2 regions of the Virgibacillus sp. FSP13 genome follow, and region 1 is predicted to be linked to the other one. Evidence: predicted binding sites of a transcription regulator. Region 1 holds the regulator's gene; the other holds the start of a gene.
The links. The regulator LexA, encoded in region 1, represses DNA repair genes until DNA is damaged. The targets are predictions, from matches to a motif close to CGAACATATGTTCG.
Positions count from the first base shown of each region.

Region 2: the regulator LexA is predicted to act here: its motif matches at 4,158-4,171, upstream of ACW2QC_RS19195 (DNA topoisomerase).

Region 1 is NZ_JBSVKG010000002.1:130,610-136,131, reverse strand. Features, by position in the region: gene sirA (sporulation inhibitor of replication protein SirA) at 1-35, opposite strand, end outside; gene tkt (transketolase) at 233-2,236, opposite strand; gene ACW2QC_RS02495 (DUF896 domain-containing protein) at 2,339-2,572, opposite strand; gene ACW2QC_RS02490 (YneB family resolvase-like protein) at 2,658-3,323, opposite strand; gene lexA (transcriptional repressor LexA) at 3,611-4,234, shown strand; gene glnA (type I glutamate--ammonia ligase) at 4,274-5,522, opposite strand, start outside.
Region 2 is NZ_JBSVKG010000037.1:8,088-13,609, reverse strand. Features, by position in the region: gene ACW2QC_RS19205 (TetR/AcrR family transcriptional regulator) at 1-34, opposite strand, end outside; partial or broken gene uraA (uracil permease) at 447-1,727, shown strand; gene ACW2QC_RS19195 (DNA topoisomerase) at 1,788-3,944, opposite strand; gene ACW2QC_RS19190 (MFS transporter) at 4,426-5,268, shown strand; gene ACW2QC_RS19185 (hypothetical protein) at 5,235-5,426, shown strand.

The DNA of each region.
Region 1 (5,522 bases):
TCCTCTTTTATCCAATAGATAGAATAATTACCCAATGAAACCCCTCCCCTTTTATTCTATTATACGTATTCTAGTTGCAATATATGTCACTTCCTGATGCAAAACCCAACTAGTTTTGTCGACAGCGAAATAAAAGCAAAAAACAGGTGACTTACTATTTGTAAGCCACCTGCATTGCACCTTTTATATTCCGTCTAAATAGGGAGACTCCATTGAATGGAATATCGCTTTCTTAAGATAATATTTTTTTTACTTCTGCAACGACATTTTCTACAGTAAAGCCGTATTCTTCCATGACTTTTTCACCTTTTGCAGAGGCACCAAATGTATCAATGCCAATAACAGTACCTTTATCACCAACATAGCGTTCCCAACCAAATGGTGAAGCCATCTCAATTCCTACCCGAGCCTTAACGTTTGTTGGTAATACTTCATTTTTGTATGCTTCGTCTTGTTGATTAAATCGATCCCACGAAGGCATGCTTACAACACTGACATCAATCCCTATTTCTTGAAGTTCATTCTTGGCTTCTACCGCTAATTGAACTTCCGATCCAGTTGCAAGTAACAATGCATCTGGTTCATCTTTTGTTGCTTTGCTAATCACATAGGCACCTTTTTTAACACCATCATATGCATGTTCCTTTGTTCCTTTTAACGTTGGCAGCCCTTGTCTAGTTAATACTAAGGCAGTTGGCTGATCTTTAGATTCCAATGCCAAACGCCACGCAGCTTGAGTTTCGTTGCCATCTGCCGGACGAATCAGGGAAAGTCCTGGCATTGCACGGAAGGCTGCTAATTGTTCGATTGGTTCGTGGGTTGGACCATCTTCCCCAACCGCGATTGAGTCATGTGTGAATACATAGGTTACTGGTGTTTTCATAATAGATGATAACCTTACAGCAGGTCGTAAATAGTCACTAAACACGAAGAATGTACCCGCATATACATTTAATCCACCATGTAATGCCATTCCATTTAATGCGGCTGCCATTGCGTGTTCCCGTACACCAAACCAGATGTTGCGTCCAGCATAGTTATCACGCGAAAAATCCGCCTCATCCTTAATGGTTGTTTTATTCGATCCTGCTAAATCAGCACTTCCTCCGAAGAAATTTGGTACAGATTGAGCAATCGCATTTAATACTTCGCCAGAGGAAGCCCTTGTTGCTAGTTTATCTTTTTCCGGTTCGTATACTGGTAAGTTTTTGTCCCAGTTTTTAGGCAAATCACCTTTTATTGCTAGCTCGAGTTCATTCGCTAATTCAGGATATTTTTCTTGATATTGATTGAATAGCTTATTCCACTCTTGTTCCGATTCTGCGCCTCTTTTACCAATCTTTTCCTCAAAATCGACATATACTTCATCTGGCACATTAAAATCTTCATGTTCCCATTTATAATATTCTTTTGTCAGCTTCACTTCATCTTTGCCAAGTGGAGCACCATGTGATGCTGCAGAATTTGATTTATTCGGTGAACCGTAACCAATAATTGTTTTCACTTCAATTAATGTTGGTTGCTTGGTATTTTCTTGTGCTTGTTTTATGGCATGACGTAAGGACTCTACATCATTCCCATCTTCAACTCGGATAACTTCCCAGCCATATGCTTTAAACCGTTCCTCTGTGTTATCAGAGAATGACCGATTAAGTTCACCATCTAGCGAAATATCATTTGAATCATATAAAGCAATTAATTTTCCTAATCCAAGATGGCCTGCAAGTGAAGCTGTTTCATGTGAAATACCTTCCATTAAGTCACCATCACTAATAAGTGCGTATGTATAATGATCGATAATGGAAAGATCGTCCTGATTATATGTTGCAGCAAGGTGTGCTTCAGCCATCGCCATTCCAACTGACATTGCAATGCCTTGTCCTAAAGGTCCAGTTGTTGCCTCTACACCGTCTGTATGGTGTACTTCAGGATGTCCAGGTGTTTTTGAATTCCACTGACGAAATTCTTTTAAATCATCAATGGTGACATTATATCCTGATAAATGAAGCAGCCCATATAACAGCATGGAACCATGACCAGCTGACAGCACAAAACGGTCACGGTTAAACCATTTTGAATTTTTCGGGTTGTGGTTCATAAAATCAGTCCACAGTGTATACGCCATCGGAGCCGCACCCATTGGCAAACCTGGATGACCCGAATTTGCATTTTCAATTGCGTCAATTGCTAGAGTACGTATTGTATTAATGGATAACTGTTCGATATCTTTTGACATACTTATTCCCCTTTCACTTTACAAGCTTAATCTATCCCTTAACATTTTATAATGAAGATGAGTTTCTAACAAGTAATACTTTTTCTTTAGTTGTATTATGTGTTAATGACCTTTATTTTTTTCTTGAAAGTCACGCAGCTTCTGTGGTGTCACATCATTACCTTCTCGGTCAACAACGGTCATTGTTTTAAATTGATTTTTAAAGGATTTACGTACGTTTTGTAAATATTCTTGCCTGAGCTCTTTTTGTTCTTTTTTTTCTTTGTCTGTCAGCCCTTCACTTTTCGACTTTTTTGCCAGTTTATTTATTCTATCTAATTTCTCTTTTGCTATCATAAAAATTACCTCCTATAACGTACAAAAAAAGCAAGAACAATGATGTGTCCTTGCTTTTTCATGATACCTTTCCTTTATAATTGTTTCAAGCATTAAGATGTTCTTGTTGTTCTTGTTGTTCTTGATGTTCTTGATATCTTCGATGAACCGTTGCTTTGGAAACTGAATGTCCCATGCCATTTAATGTATTAGCAATTTCCTCAAAGGTTAAATTCTTTTGTCTTAGTTTGACAACTTCTTCAATAGGAAATGATTTTCTTTCCCTACCAGGTGCTTGATTGCGATTTGCTAAATTCTTACTTGGATCATAACCTTCATGGATGGCTTTTTTCATTCCCCGTCTAATTTTTGTATTGTGAATTCTCCGCTGATACTCTTCAACGATCCCGACAATTTGTAAAACCATTGAATCGGATTCGGAAAGTTCCAGCTGTCCGTCCTGAATTGCAGTATATATCGATATATTCAATTTATGCAGTTGATGAAATAGCGCGATCTTTGTATTCCCTCTCCCTAACCTAGTTTCGTCCTGGATCAGTAAACAATCCGCTTTATTGGCAGAAAAGTAGTCAAGTAGCTGAAATATACCATCACGGTCGATATCATAGCCACTTGCTTGCTCTTCGATTATATCAACAACAGTGAATTCATAACGTGCTGCAAGACTGATGAGTTCCCGCTTTTGTCGTGCTAAAGATGTTTCCTGAGTTTTTTTATCTGTACTTACCCGACAATAAAGAATCGCTTTCAATCCAATTACCCCTTCATTTATATCAGTATACTATGCGCTGGTAACCATTGAAAAGTATAAGAACCCCAATGTTAAAGCAAAAGTAACAAGATAGAATACATCTGTTTTTGTAAGTTTTCCAAACATATCAATCAGCTCCTTCATTAAGATAAGAACTATTGTTCGTCTATTAGTATAGTACATCGAACGTACGATCTTGTCAATACATTTTCGAACGAACGTTTGCTTATTTATGATTCTAGTGATAAACTAGTATCAATAAATAATATGCGTGAGGTGTTTGCTAAATGACTAAACTTTCCAAAAGACAGCAAATGATTCTTGATTTTATTAAGGACCAGGTTAGCAAAAAAGGCTATCCACCATCTGTAAGAGAAATAGCTGAAGCAGTTGGACTTGCGTCAAGTTCTACTGTCCACGGTCATCTCGCAAGAATAGAGAGTAAAGGCTATATTAGAAGAGACCCAACGAAACCTAGAGCAATTGAAATTTTAAATCCGTCAGAAGAGAATAATATACCAAAAGAAGAGGCTCGCTATGCACCGGTTATAGGTAAAGTTACCGCTGGAATCCCGATTACTGCTGTAGAAAATATTGAAGAATTCATCCCCCTTCCAAGCTCAAGCGCCGGGCCAGATGATAGTTTATATGTACTAGTAATCGAAGGAGAAAGTATGATCGAAGCTGGGATATTAAATGGAGACATGGTTATTGTAAAGCAACAAAACACGGCTCTAAACGGAGATATTGTTGTGGCAATGACGGACGAGGATGAAGCTACAGTAAAACGATTCTTCAAGGAAAAAGATCATATTCGCTTGCAACCTGAGAACGCAACAATGGAACCGTTAATCTATCAAAATGTTACGATTCTAGGTAAAGTAATTGGATTATACCGGAACATTCATTAAAAAACCCTTGATACGTTATATACGTATCAAGGGGATTTTTTAATAAGACGCTAAATACTGCTCACGTTCCCATGGATGAACGGTCGTTCTAAACATGTCCCATTCAATCTCTTTAGCCTCAATAAAATGCTCATAAAGATGCTCACCTAATGCAACTGAAACAACTTCATCTTTTTGCAACTCACCTAGTGCGTCCATCAATGTTGCTGGTAAATCTTTGATCCCATTTTTTTCACGCTCTGCTTTATCCATTACATAAATGTTGCGGTTTACTGGTTCTGGTGGAGTAAGTTTTGACGTAATCCCGTCAAGACCTGATGCAAGAAGTACTGCCATTGCCATATAAGGGTTTGCGGCGGGATCAACACTTCTAAGTTCAACCCTAGTACTTAATCCTCTTGAAAACGGAATCCGTACTAATGGACTTCGATTTTGCGCTGACCATGCAACATAACTCGGTGCCTCATAACCCGGAACTAAGCGTTTGTATGAATTTACGGTTGGATTTGTCACAGCAGTAAAACTTGTAGCATGTTTAATTAGTCCAGCTGTAAATTGATATGCTATTTCGCTTAGCTGCATATCCCCATCATTGTCAAAGAACACATTTTCGCCATCCTTAAACAGGGACATATTCACATGCATACCTGAACCATTAACGCCAAATAATGGTTTAGGCATAAACGTCGCGTGTAAGTTATGTTTTCTCGCAATTGTCTTCACAACAAGCTTAAATGTTTGAATATCATCACAATGTTTCACTGCATCAGAATATTGGAAGTCAATTTCATGTTGGCCTGGCGCACTTTCATGGTGGGATGCTTCAATATTAAATCCCATTTCTTCCAATTCAAGAACTATATCACGACGGCAATTTTCCCCTAAATCTGTTGGAGCTAAATCAAAATACCCGCCTCGATCGTTCAATTCCAATGATGGGTCACCATGTTCATCTAGTTTAAATAAAAAGAATTCAGGTTCTGTGCCAATATTAAACGCTGAGTAACCTAATTCTTCCATTTTTTTAAGATTTCGTTTTAAATTATACCTTGGGCACCCCTCAAATGGTGTTCCATCTGGATTGTAAATATCACAAATAAATCGCGCAACTTTTCCTTTGTCAGATGTCCATGGGAATACGACAAATGTATCTAGATCTGGATGCAAGTACATATCTGATTCTTCAATTCGAACAAATCCTTCGATTGAGGATCCATCAAACATCATTTTATTGTCTAACGCTTTATCCAATTGGCTTAACGGAATTTCAACATTTTTAATTGTTCCC
Region 2 (5,522 bases), on a different contig from region 1:
CATCAACAATTGATTGTTTACGGTCAATTGCCATTCATTCCACCCCATCCCTTCATCGTGACCAAATGGTTATATTGGTCACTTTGTGCAGATTGTATCATACCATTATTTTTCATTCCTTTCAAACGCTACGTACTTCCCTCAAAATATTAGAAATAAAAAAATCGATGGCCTCTGTTAGAATACCAAAAAAACAGTTGACACATCTTAAAAAAGCTGTAATAATAACTAAAAAAAGTTTATACGGTTACCTTTAATTCAGTCCTGTGAGGCTGGCAAGGTGGAAGCAGATAATGGTCTGTTATTGATTAAAACGGCGGAAATAAATCTTTCTGTTTTACTCATTCACATACACCTTGCCTATATGAGGCAAGGTGTATTTTGTTTTTTGTCCGCATTATTATTATGGTAGCCGGTAAACCTAATTTTTAAAGGGAGAGAAAAAAATGGCGCATAACGAAATACAAGTTCACGACCGTTTACCTTTTTTACAAAGTTTACCATTAGGTATCCAGCATTTATTTGCCATGTTTGGGTCAAATGTACTGGTACCTGTACTATTCGGGGTCGATCCGGCAACCATCCTATTAATGAACGGGGTTGGAACATTATTATATATTTTTATCACAAAAGGGAAAATCCCTGCATTTCTGGGAGCCAGTTTTGCCTTTATATCCCCTACTTTCGTTGTATTAGGTCAGTATACAGGTGGAGCAGGCTACAGTTACGTATTAGGTGGTTTCTTCATGGTTGGGGTTGTCTTATGTATTGTGGCACTGATCGTAAAATTTGTAGGTACAGCATGGATTGATGTCATATTTCCGCCAGCGGCAATGGGTGCAATTGTTGCTGTTATCGGATTAGAACTCGTTCCAACTGCAGCGGAAATGGCGGGTTGGATTGCACCAGCAGACGCTGATGGTACCTGGACAATTGATTCTAGTGTTGCCATTGTTTCACTTCTAACACTAATGATCACCATTGTTTGTTGGGTCACACTTCGTGGCTTTTTGAAAATCATTCCTATCTTAATCGGCATTGTTACAGGTTACATCATTGCCTACGCATTCGGTATAGTAGACCTGTCAAAAGTTCAAGAGGCTGCCTGGATTTCTGCACCAACTTATTACCAAATGAAAATTGACTGGTCAGCAATTCTCGTGATTTTGCCGGCAGCACTTGTAATCATTCCAGAGCATATTGGGCACTTATTTGTGACAGGAAACATCGTTAAAAATGATTTAACAAAAGATCCTGGTCTTGATCGTTCGTTAGCAGGGAATGGAATCTCTACTATTATTTCCAGCTTCATCGGTTCTACTCCAAACACAACCTATGGGGAAAACATTGGCGTTCTAGCTATAACAAGAGTTTACTCAACCTGGATTATTGGCTTAGCAGCCGTAATGGCTATTATCCTGTCTTTCTGAGGAAAACTGGCAGCATTGATTTCGTCGATTCCGGCACCTGTTATGGGTGGTGTATCGTTGTTATTATTTGGTATCATTGCGGCAAGCGGACTCAGAATGCTAGTCGAGTCAAAAGTGGATTACAATCGTTCGCAAAATTTAATTTTAACTTGTGTTGTTCTCGTCATTGGCATCAGTGGTGCAACCGTTCAAATTGGTTCTGTTGCCCTAACAGGGATGGGCTTAGCAACAATTGTAGCCATCATCCTTGGATTGTTCTTTAAATTGCTTGATGTGTTGAAGTTGTCAAATGAGTAATACGCTTCCATTAAAAGTAAAGCCGTATCTATTGGATACGGCTTTACTAGTTTCATAGATCTATTTTCCAAAATCCATCTTCCAGCTAAAATAATCATTATCCGGATTTTTTTCATAGCGTAAATAGGCATTAAATTTGCTGCCTTTTTTACTTGTTAATCCCTTTACATGGGCTCTCTTGTTTTTTAGTAATTGCTTCACCATTGTTTTTGTAGGTTTCTTTTTCATTGTCGCTAAATACTTATCATTTTTCCATATCACAAATTTACAGCCACTTTTCCAATTACTGCAACCAAATCCTTTTTTCCCTTCGATCACACCGCTTCCACATTGAGGACAAGACCCTAAAACTTCATTTGTTTTTCGAGGTGACTGAGAAATTTCGTTAATGATAATATCCTGCCCAGTTTTGATTGTCTCCACTGATTCATTTGTAAAATGAAAGACAACACGTAAAAATTCCTGTTTGTCGATCTCCCCTTTTTGAATGTCTGATAATGTCTTTTCCAAGCGCCCAGTAAATTCTAAATCAAACAGATCTTTTACCGGGAATGTTTCTACTAGCCTTTTTCCTAAATCGGAACAGAATAGATGTTTACCTTGACCCGCGATATAACCGACATCCTTCAATTTCTTAATTGTTTCAGCCCTAGTCGCCGGTGTTCCAATACTGAATCCAGTCAAAATACTTCCTATTTGTTCTTCACTTTCATCTTCCTTATAATTTTTTCCGCACGTTTCCATCACTCGTAACAGCGTTTTTTCTGTGTGATGCTTTGGCGGTTTTGTTACATGGGAGGTAACCTTTGAATCCAGTAAACTTACCTTGTCATTTACCTGAACTATTGGTAATAGATTGTCCTTCGATTGAATGTTTTCTACTTTTTTCCATCCCTTAACAAGCTGTACTTTTCCCTTCGAAGCAAAGTGTCCTTTCACTTCATGTATTTTTGTGATGAGCTTTGTTTCCTCATATTCGGCAACGGGCATAAATTGCATGATAAAACGGTTTTTAATCGCTGTATACACGATTTGTTCATCACCCGTTAGACGTTTTGGTTTCACATAAGTTGGAATGATCGCGCTGTGACTTTCCACCTTGGCATTGTTAAAGACCCGCTTCGTTTTCTTGAATTTAATCTCATCTTTATACGGCAGATCTTCTGCTAATGTTTTCAATACATTGGCTGTTTTCCCAACTAAGCTCTCGTCTAAAGCAACACTAGAAGTACGTGGATATGTGATAAATTTTTTCTCATAAAGTGATTGGGCAACTTTCAATACCTTATCAGATGTCCAGCCTTTATATTTATTCGTTATGTACCCTTGCAAGTTAGATAAGTTGAACAGTAATGGGGCAAACTCCTTCTTCTTCTCCACTTGTTTGTCGGTAATTAGTGCTTGCTTTCCTTGAATCTCCTTTTGAATATTGTCCAACGTATCTTTCTGTTTAAATTTTTCTTGTTTTCCCTCAACATATGTACCTTCATACGCTTGCAGATCATCCGTCTGAAAGGTTGCTGTTAACTTAAAATAATCTTCTGGTTCAAAGTTTTCAATTTCCTTATCACGATCATAAATAATTTTCAACGTAGGCAGCAGAACCCTTCCGATGTTCAGCGCTTTTCCCTTACCTTTTTGATATTTTAATGTCGCAACAGAGGTTAAATTAATCCCAATCACCCAATCAGCCCATTGCCTGCTAACTCCAGCATCTCTTAATGGCCGCATTGTCTCATTTGGTCTCATCTTTTCGATTCCTTGGAGTACTTCTTCCGTTGTCCATTCATTAAGTAACAAGCGATACACGGGTTTGCTTGGATTTGCCCGATAAATGATGCTGTCCCCAATCAATTGCCCCTCCCGATCGTAATCACATGCAGAGATGATCGCATCAACATCATTTCGTCTCATTAAATAATGAATCGTTTTTAGTTGCTTTGTTGCACCCTGATCCGATCGTTGTCTGTTTCGGGGATCTGTTTTTACTTTATACTTAAAATTAGCTGGTATAAACGGAAAGTTGTCTAGTTTCCATTGTGCCATTTTACTATCATAGTCTTTTGCGTCGTATAGCTGAACCAAATGACCAAAAGCCCACGTAATGATATAGTTGTTTCCTTCAAAATAGCCATCTTTTTTACCTTTAATTTTTAGCGCATCTGCAATGTTTTTCGCAACAGAAGGCTTTTCCGCGAGTATTAATGCAACTCCCATTAAGGATCCCCCCCTTTTTTGTGTGGTATAAGTTTTGTTTGACTTATTTATAATGTCAAACAAAATACTTTATTCTATAATAATTATAATTCCCTATTCCAATATTTCATTTTGAATTTAAACCTTATGATATTATCTTCCCCTTTTGTTTTCCACCATGTATACCCGGGGATGAAAATCAGGTTATCTTTATGGTATTCAATTTAACAAAAACGAACATATACTCCCTATTAGATTGTACGATTTAACATGAAAAGTCAATCAAAAAGCGGGATAGGTTTATACTTAATTACATACTATTCATTATTTTTATATTAATTTACATATTCCCATAATTAATGTTAAGCTAGATGAAAGCCTTAACATTAACTGTATATAGTGATCTACATTAAAAAGAGTGGGCAAAATCGGCCTTTCTGGTCAATCTACCTGCTTTGTCAGGGATGGCCTTTGGGATTATTAGCGGTCGTATTAGTGATAGGTGGGGAAAAGAAAAGCTTATGTCGCGTCCTTGGTAATCCCTGCCTTCTGTTTTATAGGATATGGAATGATTCATGATTATATTGCCCTTTGTATCATATCGTTTATTAATGGTTTATCATGGGCGATATACGGTCCGGCGAATCGATCACTTCTATCTGATTACGCACCAGATGATAAACTGGAGCGGATTTTTGGTTATAATTATTGGCTATTTACCGTTAGTGGTGCGCTCGGTCCGTTAATTGGGGTTTCGCTTGAAGCCGGTAAAACGGCACTTCCGCTTTATATCTTTGCTGCTGCACTTCTGTTATTGGCGCCATGTCTATTCCTTTTTTTCTGGAAGCATAAACTTTTCCATAATAGCTACAATACAGGGGAAGCGACAGAGAAACAACAATGGTCTATCATTATAAAGGACCGCACCCTATTATGGCTTTTTCTAGCAAACTTTTTCCTTTTTGCCACAGAGTCTCAATTAGATGCCAATGTCAGTCAGTTTTTATCCAAAACGATGGGCGAAAGTGGATTAACATTATTCGCGTCTCTTTTGACACTGAACACGCTGACTGTTGTGGTTTTTCAGCCAATCGTCATACATATGATAGAAAAAATAACCGATTTTAAAAGCTTTTTGATCGGTGGCATCTTCTTTAGTGCAGGTAGTTTACTTTTTATTTTTGCAGACCTTTACATACTTTGGTTTGTTTTTATGCTGATTTATACGATAGGTGAATTATTCATCAACCCAAAAATGTCGGCCATTTCCGCAAGAATACCAAAAGAAGGGTTAAAAACTATTTTGCCGTATTGGCAACTGGTGGAAGTGCTGGATTCTTCATAGGACCTTGGCTTGGTGGAATTATATTAACCCATCTTGGTGGTCAGGCACTCTTTGCAATGATGTTCATTTCTGGCGCATTGGGAGGGATTTCCCTCTTGGTTGTCAGTGTGCTCCACAGCAGAAAAACAACCAAGCAAACGTCGCAACATATTGTATAGTCCAACAACTTCATCTTCAAAAAATGGGAAAGAGCAGCAATCGATTGCTGCTCTTTTTCTAATTGTTTATGAAAAGTCTCAACACCTTTCTCTGAT